DNA from 4 places in the Pararhizobium qamdonense genome. Region 4 is predicted to be linked to each of the others. Evidence: predicted binding sites of a transcription regulator. Region 4 holds the regulator's gene; each other region holds the start of a gene.
What was found. The regulator LexA, encoded in region 4, represses DNA repair genes until DNA is damaged. The targets are predictions, from matches to a motif close to TGTTCNNNNTGTGTTCNG.
Positions count from the first base shown of each region.

Region 1: the regulator LexA is predicted to act here: its motif matches at 3,029-3,046, upstream of PYR65_RS25735 (ImuA family protein).
Region 2: the regulator LexA is predicted to act here: its motif matches at 1,438-1,455, upstream of PYR65_RS02025 (ImuA family protein).
Region 3: the regulator LexA is predicted to act here: its motif matches at 4,733-4,750, upstream of PYR65_RS02605 (helicase-related protein).

Region 1 covers NZ_CP119568.1:75,556-81,306, forward strand. The annotation lists gene ku (non-homologous end joining protein Ku) at 1-455, opposite strand, end outside; gene ku (non-homologous end joining protein Ku) at 468-1,364, opposite strand; gene PYR65_RS25720 (hypothetical protein) at 1,563-1,739, shown strand; gene xth (exodeoxyribonuclease III) at 1,748-2,512, shown strand; gene PYR65_RS25730 (hypothetical protein) at 2,569-2,823, opposite strand; gene PYR65_RS25735 (ImuA family protein) at 3,113-3,862, shown strand; gene PYR65_RS25740 (Y-family DNA polymerase) at 3,783-5,294, shown strand; partial or broken gene PYR65_RS25745 (error-prone DNA polymerase) at 5,291-5,751, shown strand, end outside.
Region 2 covers NZ_CP119566.1:409,721-415,471, forward strand. The annotation lists gene PYR65_RS02010 (HpcH/HpaI aldolase/citrate lyase family protein) at 1-636, shown strand, start outside; gene PYR65_RS02015 (DUF1737 domain-containing protein) at 633-839, shown strand; gene PYR65_RS02020 (metallopeptidase family protein) at 871-1,305, opposite strand; gene PYR65_RS02025 (ImuA family protein) at 1,476-2,423, shown strand; gene PYR65_RS02030 (Y-family DNA polymerase) at 2,464-3,891, shown strand; gene PYR65_RS02035 (error-prone DNA polymerase) at 3,888-5,751, shown strand, end outside.
Region 3 covers NZ_CP119566.1:535,984-541,734, reverse strand. The annotation lists gene PYR65_RS02620 (CarD family transcriptional regulator) at 1-52, opposite strand, end outside; gene fdxA (ferredoxin FdxA) at 460-798, opposite strand; gene PYR65_RS02610 (RNA-binding S4 domain-containing protein) at 1,002-1,415, opposite strand; gene PYR65_RS02605 (helicase-related protein) at 1,432-4,545, opposite strand; gene phbB (acetoacetyl-CoA reductase) at 5,258-5,751, opposite strand, start outside.
Region 4 covers NZ_CP119566.1:2,672,749-2,678,499, reverse strand. The annotation lists gene PYR65_RS12910 (hypothetical protein) at 138-425, opposite strand; gene PYR65_RS12905 (hypothetical protein) at 448-1,014, opposite strand; tRNA gene PYR65_RS12900 (tRNA-Cys) at 1,267-1,340, opposite strand; gene lexA (transcriptional repressor LexA) at 1,592-2,305, opposite strand; gene PYR65_RS12890 (hypothetical protein) at 2,612-2,890, opposite strand; tRNA gene PYR65_RS12885 (tRNA-Asn) at 3,112-3,186, shown strand; gene panE (2-dehydropantoate 2-reductase) at 3,314-4,237, opposite strand; gene PYR65_RS12875 (winged helix-turn-helix transcriptional regulator) at 4,361-4,807, shown strand; gene PYR65_RS12870 (LysE family translocator) at 4,943-5,575, shown strand; gene PYR65_RS12865 (hypothetical protein) at 5,618-5,751, opposite strand, start outside.

The sequences.
Region 1 (5,751 bases), on a different replicon from region 4:
GCGCGTTCGCGCCTTGAAATCACCAGGCGAGAAATGCCGACCATATCCTGCGAAGCCATGGCATCGCGGATAACCGAGAACGCCTCCTGAGCGACGATCTCGTTCGGGGAGAGGTAGTAGGGCGTATCGAGCCAGATCCACTCGATGGTGTCGCGTTTTGTAAAGGTCGAGATATCGATCGTCCGGGTGCTGTCGAGCGCGACGTTCTCAAGCTCGTCGTCTTCGAGAATGATGTACTCGTCCTCACCGCGCTGGTAGCCCTTGACCTCGTCGTCTTCCTTGACGTCCTTGCCCGTGACGGAGTCTACGTAGTGGCTGACGACACGGTTCTGGGTTTCGCGATTGAGCGTATGAAACCGAACCTTCTCGCTTTCGGATGTTGCCGGCATCATTTGCACCGGGCAATTGACGAGGGAGAGTTTCAGGTAACCCTTCCAGTAAGGACGAACGGCCATGGGTGTCTCCTATCAACCGGCGCGGCGGACTGGTGCTGCTGCGGTTTTCGCCTTTGCGGTAGCGGGTTTGGCTTTCGCGCGACCGGCACCCTTATTGGCATTGGCCGCCGCCCGCTTGGGTTTCTCCTCCTTGGCGCCAAGGCCAGCACTCTCGCGCAAAGCTTGAAGCAGATCACTCGACTTCGAAACGACCGGTGCCTTTTTCTTCGGTAGCGATCGACCCTCGATCTTGGCTTTGACGAGTTCGGCCACCGCCTCCTCGTAGCGGTCGTCGAATGTGCTGGCGTCGAAACTGCCCTTCTTTTTGCCGATGATCAGTTCGGCAACTTCGAGCAGTCCCGGATCACTCTTCATGTCCGGCAGGTCTTCAAACGCGTCTTCGGAGGAGCGGACTTCGTAGTCGAAGTTCAGTGTTGATGCGATCAGTCCGTTGCCATGCGCGCGGATCAAGACGGTACGCAGGCGGCGGAACAGCACCGTCTGGGCAATGGCCGCGACCTTGGCGGCCTTCATGCCGTCGCGGAGAAGCACATAGGCATCAGTGCCCATCTTGTCCGGCGTCAGATAGTAGGGCTTGTCGAAATAGACGTTGTCGATTTCCGAGCAGGGAATGAAGGACAGTATCTTGAGCGTCTTGTCGCTCTTGGGGACCGCCGCTGCAACTTCCTCTGGCTCAAGCACGATGTACTGGCCGTTTTCGACCTCGTAACCTTTGACCTGATCATCCCGCTCGACCGGATCACCGGTCTCGGTATCGACGAACTCGCGCTTTACTCTATTGCCGGTTGCCCGGTTCAGCGTGTTGAACGCGATGCGCTCCGACGAGGACGCGGCCGTGTAAAGCGCAACGGCACAGGACACCTCTCCGAACTTGATGAAGCCTTTCCAATTCGCTCTTGGGGCAACCATGATACGCGCACTCCTGTACAACCGACGCGATTCAACGGAATGAGCTGCCGAATCGTTCCGAGGCAAAACGAATCATTTTCAATGACTTAGCACCGGAGCTGTTCGCGTTTGGCGAGTCTTGCCTAGAGTCCTGATTCAAATGCATCTTTTGTCGGTGACGCGCGTTTATTGGGGACAGCAACCCTAGAGGAGTCGGCTATGAGCAAGCGCGAATTGATCAATACCGGTACTGACAAGCGTTATGTGCGCCGTGATGAAGACGGCAAGTTCGAGGAGAGCGTCGATGTCTCGCGGTCTCTTTCCGCCGACGCCCGCCACGATGCCAAGAATGATGCGAAACCCGCCGAGGGCGACAAGGGCGATCGCAGGCGCTGACCCCTTCGGTGAAACTCGCAACCTACAATGTCAACGGCATCAACGGCCGCCTCGACGTGCTGCTCCGCTGGCTTGAGGAGGCAGAGCCGGATGTGTGTCTGCAGGAACTGAAGACACCCAACGACAAGTTTCCCCGCAAGGAGATTGAACGCGCCGGCTACGGCGCGATCTGGCACGGGCAAAAATCCTGGAACGGCGTGGCTATCCTTGCGCGAGACAGGGAACCGATCGAGACGCGACGTGGCCTTCCCGGCGATCCCGACGATGGCCACAGTCGGTATATCGAGGCGGCCGTCGACGGAATGATCGTCGGCTGCCTCTACCTCCCGAACGGCAATCCGGCTCCAGGACCCAAGTTCGATTACAAGCTGCGCTGGTTCGAGCGGTTGCAGTCCTATGCGGCGGAACTGTTGGAGCTGGACGTCCCTGTCGCATTGGTTGGCGACTTCAACGTCATGCCCACCGACCTTGATGTCTACAAACCAGAACGCTGGACCGACGACGCGCTGTTTCGTCCGGAAGTAAAGGCGGCCTATGCCGACTTGGTCGCGCAAGGGTGGACGGACGCCATCCGGCATCTTCATCCCGACGAGCGCATTTATACGTTCTGGGCTTATTTCCGAAATGCCTTCGCGCGAGATGCCGGTCTTCGTATCGACCATTTCCTCTTGAGCCGGGCGCTCGCCGCAGATCTCAAGCGATATGGCGTCGATAAATCGGTGAGAGGCTGGGATCATACGAGCGATCACGCCCCGGTGTGGATAGAGCTCTAACGTGGTCGGGAGATCGTTCGGCGGCGAGGTCCGTTGCCCTGTTCAGACAGTCCGGTCTATTTGAACTTTGCAAGACATGGAAAGCTTTTCCCGCATTGGTCGCCGTCGGGATGAACGAGACGGTCGCAGCCGAGCGCCGACATCCGCCGCAGGCGCGCGAGCGTGATGCCGGCCCCATGTTTTTTGACAAGTTCCGCTCTGACATAGCTTCCCATCCGGCCGCATGGTCGACACTCCACGTCGATGACAGGGTCGCGGATCTGGCGCAGGGTGGAGGTCAGACGCACCGCTTCAATGTTCGCACGGCTCATCGCTGCTCTGCTCCCACCATCGGGCGTAACAAAGGGACGTTGTTCAAACCATGGTCGTGCAATTCCATCGTCCCCAAATTTATTTGAACCATGCCAGACGCCTGTCTGTGGATGTTATCGGTATGATTCGCTTTACGAATCTATTTTTTCCCAAATGTTGAGGACGATATTCCTATTTTTCACACTGTTGACTCTCTGGTTATGAAGGAACAGAACGTGAACTTCAATTGTTAAAAGCGGCATGATGTCGTCCATGAAGAGAACACGAACCTAGAGGATTCCGTGACCGATGACGGCTGCGCGAGAGCACGTCATAGCCGATCTTCGTACCCGCATCGCGCTGCAAAGTGGCCCTGCGAAGCAATCCGGCTGCCTGCCATTCGGCGTTGACGAAATCGACACCATGCTGCCAGGAGGGGGTCTTATGCGTGGTGCGCTCCATGAGTTCGCAGGCGGTGGTGCGGGTACGGTCGATGGAGCAGCGGCTGCCCTGTTTGTTGCCGGGGTCGCTGCGCGTACGAAGGGCAAGATCGTCTGGTGTCTGACGCGACCGGATCTGTTTTTCCCGGCGCTTGCGCAGGCCGGCCTGAATGCAAACCGGGTCATATTTGTCGAGGGCGACAGGCAAGAGGACGTGCTTACGTCCATGGAAGAAGCCTTATCCTATGGTGGCCTCGGCGCCGTTGTGGGGGAAGTCGTCCGCCTGCCGATGTTGGCAAGCAGGCGCCTTCAGCTTGCGGCCGAAAAGAAGGGAAGCCTTGCCCTCGTCGTTCGCAGATGGCGCCGCCAGTCTGAGGCCAACGATTTTGGCCAGCCGACCGCGTCGACCACAAGATGGCGCGTAAGCGCGCTGCCGTCGGTAGCATTGCCCGTGCCCGGCGTTGGACGGGCAACCTGGTTGCTGGAGTTGATGAGATCGCGTGCAGGCGAGTGTGCTGAGTTTATCGTTGGAGCGTGTGATGACCAGGGTCGTATCGATCTACCTTCCCGATCTGTCGACGGATCGCATTCGTCGCGCCGATCCCGCCATTCCGGTTGAGCAGGCCATTGCCGTGATTGCAAAGAGCGGATCGAAACGCTGGGTGTCTGCGGCCGATGCTTCTGCAAAGAAGGCAGGTGTCCGGATTGGCATGCCAGCCGCGAAAGCCCAAGCCCTGTTCCAAGGGCTCCTCATGATCGACGCAGATCCACGAGCCGATGCTGCGGCACTCGAAAGGATCACATTATGGGCGTTGACCCAGTATTCGCCCATCGTCGCCGTCGATGCTTCCGACGGTATCGTCATGGACACCGAAGGGGCCGATCACCTTCGGGGCGGGGAGCTTCCAACGCTGACGGGCATCGCCAATCTGTTCAGGGGCAGGGGTCTGATGACGCGTGTCGCCATCGCCGACACATGGGGCGCCGCTCATGCCTGCGCGCGTGCGATCTGCCGGGATACCGTCATCATCCCCAGAGGCGAGACCGTGCGAGCCGTCGAGCGCTTGCCCGTCGGCCTGTTGCGGCTCCCGGAAAAGACTGTTGGCGATCTCAGGACTCTCGGGTTTCGCACAATTGGGGAGCTTTCAGCGACACCGCGGGCGCTGCTCACGCTTCGCTTCGGGCCTGAGATTGGACGACGGTTGGACCAGATGTTCGGCCGCGCCGGTGAGCCGATCGACCCCATCCGCAGTTCCGAGCAGATTGAGGTCAGTCGCTCTTTCCAGGAACCGATCGGGGCAGCCGAGACGATCGACAAATATGTCGGGCGGCTTGTCGTCCAGCTTTGCGACGAACTTCAGAAACAAGGGCTCGGCGTGCGGCGCGCGGATCTCATTATCGACAAGGTTGACAACACCCGTCAGGCGATCCGCGCAGGAATGGCAAAGCCCGCACGGGATGTAGCGTGGCTCACCAAGCTGTTCAGGGATCGCACGGAAAAAATCGATCCCGGGTTCGGCATCGAGAAGCTGACCCTCGTGGCCGTGATGTCTGAGTTGCTCGAGGAAACACAGACGGCATCGTCGTTTATTGAGGATGTCGGCGAAGATCTCACGCCTCTCGTGGACATCTTCGGTAACCGCGGCCAACGGGTCTACCGCTTGGCTCCAGTGGCGTCCGACGTCCCGGAGCGCAGCGTCCGGCGTATTGCCGCTACCGCTGACGATGTCGACGTCTTCTGGTCACATCAATGGCCGCGCCCGGTTCGGCTTCTCGCTCATCCAGAACTGGTCGAGGTCATTGCGCTGATGCCGGACCATCCGCCTGTGTCCGTGACATGGCGCGGCAAACGCCGAAGGGTCAAAAGCGCTGATGGGCCCGAACGGATCTTTGGCGAATGGTGGCAGCGCACGTCCGAATGGGCTGCCGTTCGCGATTACTTCATCGTCGAAGATGATGCAGGCGAGCGCCTCTGGATCTTTCGATCCGGGGACGGTGTCGACGGCGAAACCGGTTCTCACAAGTGGTTTGTACAGGGAATTTTCACATGAGATATGCCGAGCTTCAGGTGACCACCCATTTCAGTTTTCTAAGGGGCGCGAGTTCGGCGCAGGAGCTGTTTGTCACCGCGAAACAATTGGGTATCGAAGCGATTGGAGTTGTCGATCGCAACTCGCTTGCCGGGATTGTCCGTGCACTCGAGGCCTCGCGCGAAACCGGCGTGCGGCTGGTCGTCGGCTGCCGCCTCGATCTGGCTGACGGCATGTCGATCCTGGTCTATCCGACCGACCGGGCCGCCTATTCAAGGCTGACCCGACTGATCACACTCGGCAAAAGCCGAGGCGGTAAGAACAACTGCATCCTGCATCTGAACGATGTCGCGATGTATGCGGATGACCTCCTCGCCATCCTCGTCCCTGACATTGCCGACGATACCTGCGCGGTTCAGCTTCGCAAGATGGCCGACATTTTTGGGGATCGCGCCTACCTGTCATTGTCCTTGCGGCG
Region 2 (5,751 bases), 2.1 Mb from region 4:
CTGACGCTCTCGCCGGATGCCATCCTGTTGCCCAAGGTCGAAAGCCCGCAGGATATTCAGACGGTTGTTGATTTTCTTGGCGAAAACGATGCACCAGACAGCGTTCGCCTCTGGGCGATGATCGAAACCCCGCGTGGCGTGCTCAATGCGGCGGCGATTGCTGAAACCGGCCGCACCCGTGGCGGCAGGCTCGATTGTTTCGTGCCGGGGCTGAACGACCTGCGCAAGGAAACCGGCGTGCCCGCTTTGCCTGGCCGTACCTATCTCATCGCCTGGCTGATGCAGATTCTGCTGGCGGCCCGTAGCTGCGGCCTCGATATCATCGATGCGGTCTTTAATGATGTCCGGGATGTTTCAGGTTTCGAGGCGGAATGTGCTCAAGGGCGCGACATGGGCTTTGACGGCAAGATGCTGATCCACCCGGCCCAGATCGATCCCGCCAACGGCGCCTTCGGCGTCGCCGATGCCGCCCTTGCGGATGCCCGCTCGATCATCGCCGCCTTTGCGCTGCCTGATAATGCGGATAAAGCCGTCATCAATCTCAACGGCCTGATGGTCGAGCGTCTTCACCTCGATCAGGCCCTGCGGCTTTCGGCCAAGGCCGATGCCATCGCCAACAAAGGAAAAACCCCTTGAAACTTTACCGCCTCTTGACCGCCATCGACGACGCCACCTTCTGCCACAAGGTCACGGCCGCCCTCAACAAAGGTTGGGAACTCTATGGATCGCCGACCTATGCCTGGAACCAGGAAACCCGGGCGATGATGTGCGGCCAGGCCGTGGTCAAGGATGTCGAAGGCAAGGAATATACCCCCGACACCAAGCTTTCCGAACATTGATGCCCTGGCTGGCTGGGTCGGTTAACCCGCCTCAGCCGCCCACATGCTCGACGCTTTCCTCGATCCGCTCCATGTCGTCATCCGACAGGCCGAAATGATGGCCGATTTCGTGGATCAGGACATGGGTGATGATGTCGCCCAGCGTCTCCTCGTTCTCGGCCCAATAGTCGAGGATCGGTCGGCGGTAGAGAATAATCCGGTTCGGCATCTCGCCGGTTTCCATGGTAAAGCGCTCGCCGATGCCGCGCCCCTCGAACAGGCCGAGCAGGTCGAACGGCGTTTCCAGCGCCATGTCTTCGAACACGTCCTCGTCTGGAAAATCGTTGATCTCGATGGTCAGATCGGTCGCCAGCGCCCGGAATTCCTCCGGCAGGTGGCTGTAAGCCTCCAGCGCCAGGGATTCAAATGTGCTGATTGTCGGCGCGTGGCGTTCCCGCCAATCGTCGCTCTGGTCTATGCGGGCCATGGGCACTCCTTGCTTGCCCCCTGATATAGCCATTTCTCCAGCGTTTTTCGAGGGTTGAATTTGGGCGGCTGCCGTCAAGGAATAAATTCTTAGAGAATCCCGTTGACTCTTCGGGGAAGCTCTGGAATCTATAGGAACATAACAGGAACAACTTGAATTGGAGTGACGTCATGGAGCAGACGCCCATGACGCGCGAGCGTCTTTTTGCGCTGCGCGAAACCATTGCGCGGCTGGAAAACGAAAACGTGCCAGGTCTTTTGAAGGCTGCCAGAAAGGGCGCTCCAGAAGGCTTTGAACCCACAGGCAGCAGGGACGTTTCCAGGCATGTTCTCCCCCTCGGCATCGCCGTTCTCGACGATGTCCTGCATGGCGGCCTGCCGCTTGCCGGGCTCACTGAAATCCGCGCGGCAGAAACCCGCGACGCCGGGGCGGCCATGGGGTTTGTGCTGGCGCTGGCCGCCCTTTGCCAGAGGGTCCAGAGCGCTGACGCCGTGTCACCCATTCTGTGGATCGGCCAGGGAATGACGGGCGCGGAGGCGGGCGTACCCTATGGCCGCGGGCTGCAGGCCTATGGGCTGGATATTGGCTGCTGCCTTTTCAGCAGTCCCCGCACCATCGCTGATGCGCTCTGGATTGCCGAAGCGGCGCTCTCGGTACCGATCTTCAGGGCCATCATTCTGGAGGTCCGGGGGAACCCGGCCCAGTTCGGCCTCAACGAAAGCCGCCGCCTGCATATGCGGGCGCGGACCGGTCATGTGCCGATCTTCCTCCTGCGACAGGCGGGCGGCGAAGAGGCGAGCAGTGCGCTCTTCCGGTTCCTAATTGCCCCCAGTCCCGCCACGGGGCGGCCGCTTCCGGACGGATCGGTGCTGGCCGGCAGCATCGGTAATCCGGTCTTCCGGGTCACTGTCGAGAAAAGCAGGGCCTTTGCACCTCTTGAACTTTTGATGGAATGGAGTTCCCATGCCCGCCGTTTCCGACATCCCGTCCCAGAGACAGCCGCGTCTCCTGCAAAATTCCAGCCAGCGTATTCTGTCGCTGAACTTTCCGCATCTGCCGGCGGACCGGGTGGCGCGGACGAAATGGGGCGTATCGTGGCTTTCCAGAAAGCGTCCTGACCATCCGCCGCTGGTCTTTGTCGATCGTATCCAGAATGCCATGCGCATTGCGGCTCTCGATATCTGCGGGGAAAAGGCCGGGTTGAAACGCGGGCAAGGTCTGGCGGAGGCGCGTGCGATGCTTCCCGGCATCGAGATCATTGCGGCCGATCCTGCTGCCGACAAGGGCCTTTTGACCTCGCTTGCCGATTGGTGCGACCGCTATACGCCGCTTGTGGCAATGGACGGGACGAACGGGCTCTATCTGGATATTACCGGCTGTGTCCATCTGCATGGCAGCGAGCAATCGCTTCTGGCCGACATCCTCTTCAGGCTTTTCCGTCTGGGCATCGAGGTGCGTGGGGCCATCTCCTCCTCGGCCGGGCTCTCCTGGGCCATGGCACGCTACCGGCCGGGGCACATCGCCGGGCCGCAGGATGGTGAAAAGGTTCTGGCTCCCCTGCCCCTTGCGGCACTCAGGCTTCCCCTGGACACGATCGAGACCCTGGCCCGCGTCGGCCTGAAAACCGCCGGTGATCTCATCCCCCTGCCCCGCGCACCTTTGGCCCGCCGGTTCGGCCCGTCGGTGCTCCTGCGCCTCGATCAGGCGCTGGGTTTCGAGGACGAGCCGCTTTCGCCACGCCTTCCGGTGGCCAGCCTGTCGGCGGAGCGCCGCCTTGCCTCTCCGATTCAGGATGAGGACGATATTTTGCAACTGACATTGCAGCTTGCCAAAAGCCTGCGCCAAAGTTTGGAGGAGCGCGAGGAGGGTGGCCGCCTGTTTGAACTCGTGCTGTTCCGGGTGGATGGTAAAGTCTTTCGCATCCGGGCCGCCATGTCGGCCGCATCCAAGGATCCGGAGCGCATCGCCGCGCTGTACCGCGAACGTCTTCAGGCCATTCATGACGATCTCGATGCGGGTTTCGGTTTTGAAATCCTGCGCCTCTGCGTGCTGAAGACGGAACGCTACCTTGCTACGCAGGAAGATTTTTCCGGGCGGTCGGACCAGACCCGCCCCCTGTCGGCCTTTGCCGATCGGGTCATGGCCCGCTTCGGGCCTGATAGCCTCTTCGCGCTGGTGCTGCAGGAAAGCCATGTGCCGGAAAGGGCGACTTCATTTTCACCCGTTTTAGATATTGCCGGGCTTGCTGTGCAACAGGGGCTTGATCGGCCCAAGGCCGCTGATCTCCCCTCCGTTCGCCCGTTGCGGCTTTTCCGTCGTCCGGAACGGGTGGATGCGATCGCGGCCGAATTGCCGGAAGGGGCGCCGGCAAGTTTCAAATGGCGCAAGATCATTTACCAGGTGACCAAGGCCGAAGGTCCCGAGCGGATCGCCGGCGAATGGTGGATTGACGGAGAAGATGCGCTGACCCGGGATTATTTCAGGATCGAGGATGTGGAGGGCCGGCGTTTCTGGCTGTTTCGCGATGGCCTCTACGGCCAGACGGTCGCGCCGCCACAATGGTTCCTGCATGGAATTTTCGCATGAGTGCTGCACCGGTCTTTTATGAGCTTGGCGCCAGAACCAACTATTCCTTCCTGGAGGGATCGGCGCCGGCCGAGATCATGGTGGTCACCGCCCAGAAGATCGGGCTTGCGGGTCTCGGCATTGCCGATCGCAACACGGTCGCCGGCGTGGTCCGTGCCCATGCCAAGGCAAAGCTTGAGAATTATGCGTTTCAGCCTGGCGCGCGGCTGGTCTTTGCCGATGACACGCCGGACATTCTTGCCTATCCGCGCAACCGGCGGGGCTGGGCGCATCTGTGCCGCATGCTGAGTGCGGGAAACCTGCGCTCAAAAAAAGGGACCTGCACGTTGTTCCTTTCGGATCTGCTCGAATGGCAGGACGAGCTTCAACTGATTGTTCTGGAAGGTGCGGGGCGTCCAGATGCGCAGGCGCTATCAAGCCTTTTGTCCAAGCTCGGTGAGTATGCCGGTCACCGGCTCCATCTCGGCATGACACCGCATTATGACGGTTTCGATCGGCATGATTTCGCGTGCCTGGCTGCCATTGCTTTAAAGACGGGAACCCGGCTGATTGCCACCAATGATGCGCTTTACCATGCGCCGGAGCATCGGCCGGTGGCGGATGTCGTCACTGCCATCCGGGAACATGTCACGATCGCACAGGCTGGCCTGCGTCTTCAGGCCAATGCCGAGCGGCATTTGAAAAATCAGGCGGAGATGACCAGGATCTTCAAGGATTATCCAGGGGCCATTGCCAACACCGCCAAATTCTTTCGCCGGCTATCCTTCAATCTCGATGAATTGAAGCACAATTATCCAACGGAGAGCGCTGACGGAGAAACCCCAGCAGAAAGATTGCAGCGGTTTGTCCGTGAAGGTGCAATGGTCCGCTATCCCGGCGGCGTTTCCGAAAAGGTCGAACGTCAGCTGGCTTATGAACTTAAGCTCATTCAAGCCAAAGAATATGAGCCCTATTTCCTGACCGTCCACAAACTGGTGAATTTTGCCCGCAGTAAAGGCATTCTCTGCCAGGGGCGGGGATCGGCGGCCAATTCGTCGGTCTGTTTCTGCCTGGGCGTCACCGAAGTCGATCCGCAGGAATTCACTCTCTTGTTCGATCGCTTCCTGTCGCAGGATCGCGATGAGCCGCCGGATATCGATATCGATTTCGAGCATGCCCGCCGTGAAGAGGTGATCCAGTATATCTACCGCGAATATGGCAAGGAGCATGCCGGCCTTGCCGCTGCTGTGATCAGCTACCGCGCCCGCTCGGCCGGGCGTGAGGTGGCCAAGGTCTTCGGTCTTTCCGAGGATGTGCAATCAGCACTTTCCAGCTCGATCTGGGGCTGGTGGACCACCTCTTTTTCGCAGGAACAGGCAAAGGCCGCCGGTCTCGATATGGCGGATCCGACCACGTTGCGCGTGTTGAATTATGCTGGACTGCTGATGGAATATCCGCGTCATCTCTCGCAGCATGTCGGCGGCTTCGTCATCACCAAGGACCGCCTCGATGAGGTCGTGCCGATCATGAACACGGCCATGCCCGATCGTTACATGGTGGAATGGGACAAGGACGACCTCGACAACCTGAAAATTCTGAAGATCGACGTGCTGGCCCTCGGAATGCTCACCTGTCTCGCCAAGGCCTTCAAGCTGTTGGAAAATCATTACAATGAACCCAAAAGACTGTCGCAGATCTATGAAACTAAAGAGGACGAAGTTTACGACATGATCTGCCGCGCCGATACGATCGGCGTTTTCCAGATCGAGAGCCGGGCGCAGATGAGCATGCTGCCGCGCCTGCAGCCACGGGAGTTCTACGATCTCGTCATTGAAGTCGCGATTGTCCGGCCGGGCCCCATCCAGGGAAACATGGTGCACC
Region 3 (5,751 bases), 2.1 Mb from region 4:
CACCGGTCTTGAATCCATGGCGTGTTGAAGATTTTTTCTGCTGGGTCGTCATTCGTTTCAAAAACTCCCTGTTACGCTCCCGGCTGCGAGCCGGGGCCGGGTCAGTCAGGCCCGGGATGGACGGGGGCACCGTCGGGTGACTCCATGCTGATCCGTTCCAACGGTCATCAAATCGATCTTCTGCGGAGCGATCACACACAAGCAACTGCCGTTGCGTATTTGGGGTCAGCCGCGCAGTGGGATTGTTTTGCTTTCGTGATGGTTTTTCGGGCACACGCAAGTGCCACGATGTGGATCAGTTTTTAGACCCTATCATAAAAAACTGCGGAAATCAATAATTTGCTTTACAACGGCCATCAAGGCCAACCAGCCCTGCACGGACATGGTTAAGCCATGATTCCCCAAATTTCGCCATCTTTTACAGCCGGGAATCGACCGGCCGGCAGACACTCGCCCGCGTCAGTCGCCCGTGCCGGGCTTCGGCGAAAAGTATTTCTCGTACTTGCCTTCTTCGCCGTCCATTTCCTTGGCTTCCGGCATCTCATCACGCTTGACGGTGATATTCGGCCATTGTGTGGCGAAGTCGGCATTGACCTTAAGCCACATGTCGAGGCCCGGTTCGGTATCGGGCTTGATGGCGCCTGCCGGACATTCCGGCTCGCAGACACCACAGTCGATGCACTCGTCGGGATGAATGACCAGGAAATTTTCGCCCTCGTAGAAGCAGTCCACCGGGCACACTTCAACGCAATCGGTATATTTGCAGCGTATGCAATTGTCGGTCACGACATACGTCATGAGGTACTCCAGCGATTTCTCACATTGACGGCAGACAGGAACCTGAGAAGAGGCCCGCTTGTCCGCATCGGTTCGGGGATACCAGCCCGCCAACGCCTCTCGCGACGCAACATGGCTGCTCATTTACCCCGTGAGGTAAAGGCTTTGCGGGGGCTTTGCAAGAATAATCCATGCGCCAAACGGCCCCCTGGCGGGACAGTTTTCTATTCCTCGTCCCAACCCTGCTTGAGCCTGTCGACGTCGCGGCGTTCCTTCTTGGTCGGCCGGCCGCTGCCGCGCTCGCGGGTTGCCTGCTCGAAGGCATTCTGTTTTTCACCGGGAACGGCTGCGGGCGTCAGATCCTCGTAGAGCAGGCGGGCTTCTTCATAGGGGCCGCGCCGCACACCGGGGAGGAGAACGCGCACGATCGTGTCGCGCCGGTCCAGCGAAACGGCGACGATATCACCAGCTTTCACAGCATGGGATGGCTGGGTGATCCTGGCATCGTTGACCCGGATATCACCGGACTCGATCGCCTTCTGGGCGATCGAGCGTGATTTTTGCAGGCGCGTGAAGAACAGCCATTTGTCGAGACGCTGGCGCAGAACCGGCAGGGATTGAGGCGGCTTTTCACCCATACGCTGACCTTCAGCCTTATTTCTTCATCTGCTCCTTGAGAGCAGCGAGCTTGGCGAAAGGCGAATCCGGATCCATCGGCTTTTCCTTGCGCGGTGGACGGGCCTCGAATTTGGCGGCCTGCGGCTTTCCGCCGCGGTCGTTGCGATCGGGACGATCCTGGCGGTCGCCCTTTTCATGCCGCTGACCACCCTGGGGCTTGCCACCGTCACGGCCGCGGTTGCGATCCGGCTTGCCGCCACCACCCGGCTTGCGATTGTCATCACGGCCTTCGCGGCGGCCTTCACCCTCACGGCGCGGCTCGCCACCCTCGCGGCGGGCTTCACTCTGCGGTGCACGGTTGCCCGCGCCACGGCGATCGCCCTGCGGGCGTCCACCGGAACGCTGGTTGTCATTGCGGCTGCCCGGGCGCCACAGAAGAACAGGCTTGGCCTCAACCGGCTCAGCCAATTCGCCTGCCTGCTCTGCAATGACTGACTGATCGGACGCTTCGGCTTCAGTGGCAGCCGGAACAGTCTCTACAGCCTGTTCGGCAGTTGCCGGCTCAGAAGCTGCCGGTTCGGAAGCCTGGACCCCTTCCCCTGCAGGAGCAGCGTCGGCGTCGTCGTGATCGGCGGTTTCAGCCGGCGTGTCGGACGCTGTGGCATCCGTTGCCGGTGCGGCCAATCCGGACTGGGCGGCCAGGAACGCCGCTGCGTCCTCGACCTTGACGGAATCTGCCCGGTAGCCGAGACCCTTGAGGATCTCTTCCATATCGTCAGGCGTCGCGCCTAGAATGGACAGCATCGCTGTCGTTGCGGTGAAGCGGCGGCCATCATAGGCACCGTCCGGACGCGGCGTCGTGCCCGGCTTCCACTGCAGCAGCGGACGGATGAGGTCAGCCAGGCGCTCGAGGATGTCGATACGAACGGCACGTTTTCCAAGGAAGCGGAAGCCGGCCAGCTTGTAGAACGTGCGCTCGAACGACGGATCGGTGACCACCGACGTACGGCCAGCGGCCAGAACCGGGATCAGATCACCATAGCCCGGCTTGTCGAGACCGTCATTCTTCAACGCCCAGAGCAGCGTGATGAGTTCGGCCGGAGCAGGCTTCAACAGCGCCGGCATGAAAATGTGATAGGCGCCGAAACGGATGCCATGGCGGCGGATGGAAGCGCGCGCCTCTTGGTCCAGCGACTTGACGTCATCGGCGACATCGCGGCGGAACATGACGCCGAGATTTTCGACCAGCTGGAAAGCCAGGCCCTTGGCAAGACCTTCGAGATCCTCAGCGCGCGAGAGATCGTCAAGCGGCTTCAGAACCGTCGAGATGTGATGATTGACGAAGCGTTCGATGCGGGCCAGCACATGCTCGCGGGCATTGCCTTGCAGCTGCTCGTCGGCAAGCAAGAGCACGCGTGGACGCATGACATGGTCGCTGGCTGTCAGCCGCGCCACGGGATCGCCGAGCCAGCGCACGAGACCATCCGACGACAGCGCCAGATCGGCATTGCCGGCCGCATGCAACCGTGCCGCACGCGCTTCGAACTCGAGAGCCAGCGCCTTTTGCGCAGCTCCTTGCGCTGCACGCGCGTCGAGACCATCGGTCACTGTCGCCAGCGTGAAACGGAACCCGGCCAATTGTCCCACATGATGACCTTCAACGAAGACATCGCCATTTACACTGATTTCAGCTTCCAACATCGCATTCTCTCTCAGGCGCTTCATGAGCACAGATGTCCTGCGATCAACAAAGCGTTTCGTCAACCTTTCATGTAACGCGTCAGACAATCGATCCTCGATTTCCCGCGTCTTTTCTTGCCAGTGTGTCGGATCGGCAAGCCATCCCGGACGGTTGGACACATAGGTCCATGTCCTGATTTGTGCAATTCTCGCGGACAATGTGTCGATTTCACCATCCGTATGGTCCGCGCGGCGGACCTGTTCGGCCATGAAATCTTCATTCACTGTGCCACGCCGGACGAGATCGGCATAGATCGTCGAAATCAGATCCGCATGCTGCGCCGGCGTTATCCGCCGGTAGTCGGGAAGCGCACAGGCTTCCCACAGTTTCTCTACACGCTCCGGTGTCGTCGCGACACTGGTAACCTCCGGATAGCGCGAAAGATAGTCCAAAGCCTGCTGATCGACCGCCGGCAGGGCCCTGGTGAGGCCATGGACGGCAGGCGCGGCATCCAAACTCTTCTTCAGAGCCGCGATCGAGGCATAATTCATCGATTTGGAGCGCCATTGGAGAACGCGGACGGGATCGAACTGATGTGATTCGATCCGGTGCACCAGCTCGTTGTCGAACGGCTCGACCCGCGAAGTGACCCCGAATGTCCCATCGCGCAGATGGCGCCCAGCGCGTCCGGCGATCTGCGCCAGCTCACCGGGATTGAGATCGCGGAACTGGTAGCCGTCATATTTGCGGCCCTGGGCGAAGGCGACATGATCGACATCGAGATTGAGCCCCATGCCGATGGCATCCGTCGCCACCAGATATTCGACATCGCCGGCCTGATAGAGCGCCACCTGCGCATTGCGCGTGCGCGGCGACAGGGCGCCCAGCACGACGGCGGCACCGCCGCGCTGGCGGCGGATCAGCTCGGCGATCGCATAGACCTCCTCGGCGGAGAAGGCGACGATGGCAGTGCGCTGCGGCAGGCGGGTGATCTTCTTGGAGCCCGCATAGAGAAGCTGGGACAGGCGCGGGCGCTCGACGACGGTGATCCCCGGCAGCAGATGTTCCAGGATCGGCCGCATGGTGGAGGCGCCGAGCAGCAGTGTCTCCACCCGGCCGCGCAGATGCATCAGCCGGTCGGTGAAGATATGACCGCGCTCCAGGTCGCCGGCAAGCTGCACCTCGTCGATGGCAACGAAGGCAGCCTTGGTCTCGCGCGGCATGGCCTCGACCGTGCAGACGGAAAAGCGCGCCATATGCGGCGTGATCTTTTCCTCGCCGGTGATCAGCGCGACATTGTGGGCACCGACCTTTTCGACGACACGCGTATAGACCTCGCGCGCCAGGAGGCGCAGCGGCAGGCCGATGACGCCGCTTTCGTGCGCAACCATGCGCTCGATCGCGTAATGCGTCTTGCCGGTATTGGTGGGGCCGAGCACCGCGATCACGCCGCGGCCACTCAAGATCATCGGTTGGTCAGGCACTATATCGATCCTGCGCACTTTCAATCTGCGAAGGCCATTCACGGCGTTTCAAAGCCGTTTCAACCGGCGCAGAACACATGCCCACGCAAAAGCACAAACGCAAGGGGCATGGGATCATGAAACGTTCAAATGGGGCCTTTGGCTGTCATTTCCACCCCCTGCCTGCCGAATTCGGAACAGCGGTGGAACGAATCAGCGACGAAACGCAGACTCCAGCGGATTCAGGGTTTGTTCACCGCTACATCTGGGCTTTCTAAGCCGGATTCGCACCAGATGCTGAATCGTTATTTTGAGCGTTCGTTTCACCAAAAAATGAAGATTGCACGGCGTGCGCAATGCAGCACGAATCTGAGATTCAGAATCCAGATACCCGAATTTCCCGGAAAATTTTCCCAGCCCGTCCGCTGGAGAAAATACCCTTAAATATTAGGGTATTTTAAAATAGCACCCAGAACAAAACGCATACAAAGAGTGATCCCATGGCTTTCACCCGGCCAGCACCCACACGATATGGTAGAACAAAGCGTGATGGTTCAAGGTTTTCTTCGCCGGATTCATATCCCCCCAAAATTGGGAGCGAATTGGGCGTGAATCGAGCCAGCAATCCTTATGATCGAAAGAGACCCGGAAAATTCATGTGTGCGGAAAACGCAAGACGGCACCCGAAGGCGCCGTCAGCAATCTAAGCAGGGCTCAATCAGACGAAAAACTGACCGCCATTGGCCGAAATCGTCGAGCCGGTGATGAACCCGGCATCGTCGGAGGCCAGGAACACGACGATCCGGGCAATCTCGTCGGGTTCGCCAAGGCGGCCGACGGGTATTTGCGGGATGATCCGTTCATTCAGTACCTTTTCCGGGATCGCGCGGACCATCTCGGTACCGATATAGCCAGGGCAGACGGCGTTGACGGTAATGCCCTTGGCGGCGCCTTCTTGGGCGAGCGCCTTGGTGAAGCCGAGATCGCCGGCTTTTGCGGCCGAGTAGTTCGCCTGGCCCATCTGGCCCTTCTGGCCGTTGATCGAGGATATGTTGATCACCCGGCCGAAATTGCGGTCGCGCATTCCGGTCCAGACCGGATGCGTCATGTTGAAAAGGCCGGTGAGGTTGGTACCGACCACGTCACCCCACTGCTCCGGTGTCATCTTATGAAACATCGCATCGCGGGTAATGCCGGCATTGTTGACGAGGA
Region 4 (5,751 bases):
GAAAATTTGGAGGCCTCGCCCGGAATTGAACCGGGGTGCAAGGATTTGCAGTCTTCAGTTTTGAGGTCTGGCTGTCTGATAATCCGATAGTAAGAGCGTCGTGGGAATTTCCCACTGCGTCCGGATTTGTGACGCAGTCAGCCCGCAGATTTGAAAAATGCATCTACCCAGATGCCGATCCCTGTGACGACAATGGTGAGCCCAACCGCAATCGCAGAGATCATCGTCCACCTTGCCGTCGAGACAGTGGCATCAGCAGCTTTCACAGTTGCACTTGCCGCCGCGATTTGCGCTTCAGCGGCTGTTTTCTCAAACTTGAAAACACGTCGCCGGATTTCGAGGTCGCGATCGTACGATCTTTGGGAGCCGGGTTGCTCCCCGCCGTGTTCAAACAACTGATCTTCAGAAACGGTAGACCAATCCATGTGATTTATCCCTCCTCGCGCGTCATTCCTCAGTTTTCATGGGTGTTCTGAACTTCCGAGAAGACCTATTCCGTCGTGCCGGCCAATCGGTGTTTTGATAGTCTGCAAAGCCCCTACCCCACGTAGAGAAATCATAATCTCCGTGCGGGACAGTCCCGAACCAGAATGCGTGCTCGGAAGCCTCCTGCGCCCAAGTCAGGATGGTGGCCACATCAATCTCAAGTGCGCTACGCTTGCCACGGCGATGCATTTGGACAACGAGCGAGCGATCTCCCACCATAATCGGGTTATGTAAGAGACGGTTGCGGACTTCGATGCTGTCCTGCACAAGCGGTATACGTTGCAAGAGCTTTTCCCGCCATTCGTCAGCCACCGACGTTTCGGGAAGTTGTAGCAGAAGACTTAGAATTTGAAGGTCTCTGCCGATGCTGCTCTCATATAAAATAGCAAGACCCATTTCCGATGTGAGCGGTAGAATCCGAATAATCGCATCCTGAATGGAATGCTCGAGGTGAGCACTGGCCTGGGCAAAACGACCTAGTGCAGAAGCCAAAGCGGGATTGGTGTCAGTGGCTGAAAAAACTTTCATTCGCTGCCTCCGCCTGGCACTCGCGCTTTCGCATCATTCCTCATGAGCTTACGCTGAAGATGCACTCCGCAATACGTGTTGTACCCTTTATCCCCTTGAATCCCGATGACCTTCGATTCGCATGTTGCATGGAGGCGCGGTCATCAGATTGAAACCCTTGAAAATTACGGGAAGTGCCTTGCAACATGGAGCGACAAGAAAATAAAGGGTGCCGTTGTCGGCACCCTGTATCATATTGAAATATGGAAAATTTGGAGGCCTCGCCCGGAATTGAACCGGGGTGCAAGGATTTGCAGTCCTCTGCGTCACCACTCCGCCACGAGGCCTCGTCAGCTCAAATCATCGAACTGTGGCGGCGGTTTAGAATGATCCCAAACAAATCGCAAGAGGATATTTCTGAAAAACGTCCGTGTTAATTTGCCAACGGACGTTCCCGAGCCAGTCTTCCACAGTCTGAAGCTGCGCACGTCCCTGCCCCATATCCTGGATCAGACCGTTGCGCACCTGCCATTTATGATCGGGCAATGCCAGCCGTTGGGATTGCCGCGTTTCCATCAAAAAACGATCGACGATGCAATCAATGATACCGGCGGATCAATCCGACCAGTTTCCCCTGAATCTTGACCCGGTCCGGCCCGAAGATGCGCGTCTCATACGCAGGATTGGCGGCTTCCAGCGCAATCGAAGCGCCCTTCCGGCGAAACCGCTTCAGCGTCGCTTCCTCGTCATCGACAAGCGCAACGATGATCTCGCCTGGGCTGGCGCTATTGGTATTGCGGATGATGACCGTGTCGCCATCCAGAATGCCGGCCTCGATCATCGAATCGCCGCGCACTTCAAGCGCATAGTGCTCGCCGGCACCGACCATTTCGAGAGGCACGGAAATATCATGAGTGTTATTCTGGATCGCGGAGATCGGCACGCCGGCCGCGATCCTGCCCATGACGGGAATGGAGACGGTGTCACTATTGGCTGCGGTCTTGACGGGTGCCGGAGGCGGCGCCGGCTGTGCGCCCAGGCTTCCCTGGATGACGCTGGGCGAAAAGCCGCGCTTGGGCTGCAGGCTGGTGGAATAGGCTTCCGGCAGCTTGATCACCTCAAGCGCTCTTGCCCGGTTGGGCAGGCGCCGGATGAAGCCGCGCTCTTCAAGTGCTGTAATCAACCGGTGGATGCCGGATTTCGACGCAAGGTCCAGTGCATCCTTCATTTCGTCAAAGGACGGCGGTACCCCCGATTCCTTCATTCTTTCGTGAATGAACAGAAGCAGTTCCTGTTGCTTGCGGGTCAGCATGAACGATCACTCCAGAATCGAGAAACAAATCAAGAACGAACACTATCTGTTCCATATGTGTTCCGCAAGTGCTTAAAATTCATTGAACGATTTCAAGGATGGAAGGCGATTTCGCAGGCCGGCTGTGGTGTGTCATGAGGCCGACTCGGTAAAATTGCGATCACGCGCATGCGTTTCGCGGATTGAGCGATTTTTTTGCGCGTGAGGTGCGCAACTGCAAATAGGAGTTGCCTGTCAAAAACGGTGCACTGACCGACGGAGGTCTCTCGCATCAAGCCGGTGCGCTTTGATCGTCAGCGCCTCGTCCTAGTTGGACGGCTGCCATTTGCGCGCCCACCAGACCGAAAGCTTACGCCGCCGGCGCCGCACGAAGGCGAGATCGTGGGACAGCACCAGCAAACCTAGAGGCACCATCCAGAACCCAAGGATAGGAAGGAATCCCAAAATGCCGCCAAAGATCAGAGCGACGCCGATGGTGATGCGCAACAAACGCGATTGCGGCAGCCGCATCCGCCATGAGCCGATAATCAGTTCATGGGTCCGGGCATCGATGCCGAATTTTTTCGTTTTTTGCGAGCCTGCCATTCATTTCACCTGTCTCAGAGTCAATTGCGCGCCCATCATAGCGCAATCCATTAGCGTCAAGGGGTTGGCTTGCGCACCATCTGGAAAGCGGTGCTCCCTTCAGATGGGAAGTTCTCCACAGTCTGACAAGATTGTGCGTTTTTTTTGAAAAACCGCTTGGCAAATCGGAAAAGCATTTGTATTAGCAGCCTCACTTCTGCAGCACACACCGCCGCAGATGATCCCTGGTAGCTCAGCGGTAGAGCATTCGACTGTTAATCGACAGGTCGCCGGTTCGAATCCGGCCCGGGGAGCCAAATTCATAAAGCCTTCGCAGCGATGCGAAGGCTTTTCGATTCAAGGCCAATCAGAAAGAGGTTTTGCCGCGTGGCGTGTCGGTTCAGGTTGGTCGGCGTACGGACGCCTCCCTGTCAGCAGCTATCGTCATTCCGCAGCCAAGCCCGACTGGTAGATCGACAGGTTGGCGAAGGCAGCGCTCAGAAGCGGCGTCGCAATCTGCGCCTCGCGGGCGCGCCGCACGAGATCGCCGACGATCTGCTCGGCTTCGATCCGCTTTGCCTGCTTCAGGTCGCGGTACATGGACGATGTCTGCGTCGATCCCTGCCGCGTGAGCTGGTCCCTGGCCGCAGCCACAAACGCATCGCTTGGCGCGGTCCCAACTGCGCGAACGGTCGCGACGGCCTCGTCGAGCAGGCTTGCGGCAAACTCAGCACCTCCGGGTGCTGCGGCGATATCACCGACAGCCCCGCGCATCAGGCAATTGATCGCCCCAAGCGAAGCCAGAAGAATCCACTTCTCCCACATTTCCCGTTCGATCGAGGACGACAGGCGCGCGTCGAAGCCCGCCCCTTTCATGAACGCGTCAATGGCCGCCATCCGGTCCGTTAGCGCCCCATCGCGCTCGCCATAAAACAGGTCATGGAACGGCGCCAGGTGAGCGATACGTCCCTCCTGGTCCAGCACCGTCGCAATCTTGCAGACGCATCCCGCCAGACGTTCCGCGCCAAACCGCGCGGAAAGCACATCCATGTGCTTCATGCCGTTCAAAACCGGCAAAATCAACGTGTTCGGTCCCACCGCCGGCGCAAAGTCCTCCACTGTCGCCGCCAGCGAGAACGCCTTGACCGCGAGCAGAACGATATCAAACGGTGCCGAAATCTCCCCTGCCGTGAGCAGCTGAGGCTTGATCGAGAGGTCCCCGGCCGGGCTGACGATCTGAAGGCCGGTCCTTCGCAACTGTTCGGCACGAGCAGGCCGGACGAGGAAGGTCACATCCTTGCCGGCCGCAGCCAACCTGCCCCCGAAATATCCGCCGGTCGAACCGGCTCCCACCACGAGCATGCGCATTGGCTCTGTCCTTATCGCCAGGGGTTGTGTTTACGGTTTCATGATACAACCTCTGTATCTTTATCCACAGGGTTTAAAAATACAACCGTGAACGCACGGTGATTTTCGAAAGGCGGATGCGAGATGCGGAGAAAGAGTTTTGGACATGCGCGTTGCCCCGTCGCCCGGTCTCTGGATACGGTCGGCGATTGGTGGACGCTGCTGCTCGTTCGCGATGCATTACGGGGCGCTTGCCGCTTCAGCGATTTTCAACAGAGCCTCGGCCTGGCGAAGAACGTCCTGAGCACACGGCTTCGAAAGCTGGTCGACGACGGCATCATGCGGCTGGAGCCATCGCGTTTGCGGCCCGACCGCAATGAATACCACCTGACAGACAAGGGCCGCCGGCTGCTGGTCGTGATCCTGGCGCTGCGTCAATGGGGACAAGAGCAGCTCTTTCAGGATGGCGAGGAGATGTCCGAGATGATCGACACGGTCACCGGTGCTCCGCCACAGCCCCTTCGTGTCCTCGCTGAGGACGGCCGCGCGCTCGTTCCCGAAGATATGTCCCTGCGAGTTGCCATAAGGTGAGCGCCAAACTCTCCGGGGAGACAGTTTACAAAGACCTTGCTAAGCGGCGAGGCCTGGGCTCGGCAGCGCTGCTTGCCAGACGCGACTTTTTGAAAATCCTGTTGTATAGGGTGCAAACCTAACCAGGAGCAGACAATGCCGCCGATCGAGTTGCTGATTGCCTTCATCGCGACCACCGCAGTCTTTGCCTATATTCCGGGGCCGGCGATGCTCTACGCTGCGGCACAAACCATTGCGCGCGGCCGCTGGTCGGGACTGATGGCGGCGCTCGGTATCCATATTGGCGGCTATGCCCATGTTCTTGCCGCAGCAGCGGGTCTTTCCATCCTGTTTCACGCCGTGCCGGCGCTGTATCTCATCGTGAAACTGGCCGGTGCTGCCTATCTTGTCTGGCTCGGTATCTCGCTGTTTTGCGCCAAGGTGGAGGGCGACGACGCCCTGCCCGGCATCGAGCCGAAATCGGGCCGCCGGGCATTTTTCGAGAGCGTCACGGTCGAGGTTCTCAATCCGAAAACCGCGATTTTCTTCGTGGCCTTCCTGCCGCAATTCGTCGATCCCTCCGCTGTCTTTCCGGTCTGGTTGCAGCTCGCAATCCTCGGAGCGATCGTCAACCTGATCTTTTCATCCGCCGATCTCGTCTGCGTCTTCCTTGCGGGGGCGGTGATGACACGGCTGCGGCGCTCGAGCGGCGCCCAGCGTCTGCTGCAGCGCGCCGGCGGTACCATGCTTATTGGCCTAGGCACGCATCTGGCACTCCAGAAGAGCTGATGCGGCAGAAGTTTGTTTTGAGGCGAGTGCGAGCAGCCTTTATCACGCTTCATTGGTGATCGCGTGCTGCGGCAGCGATGCCGGCATTTCCCGCAAAACAATGAAATAAATAGCTTTCTTCGCGAAACCTTTGATCCGCCGCATCCGTATCTGCGTAAGTAAAGACGTTGGATACG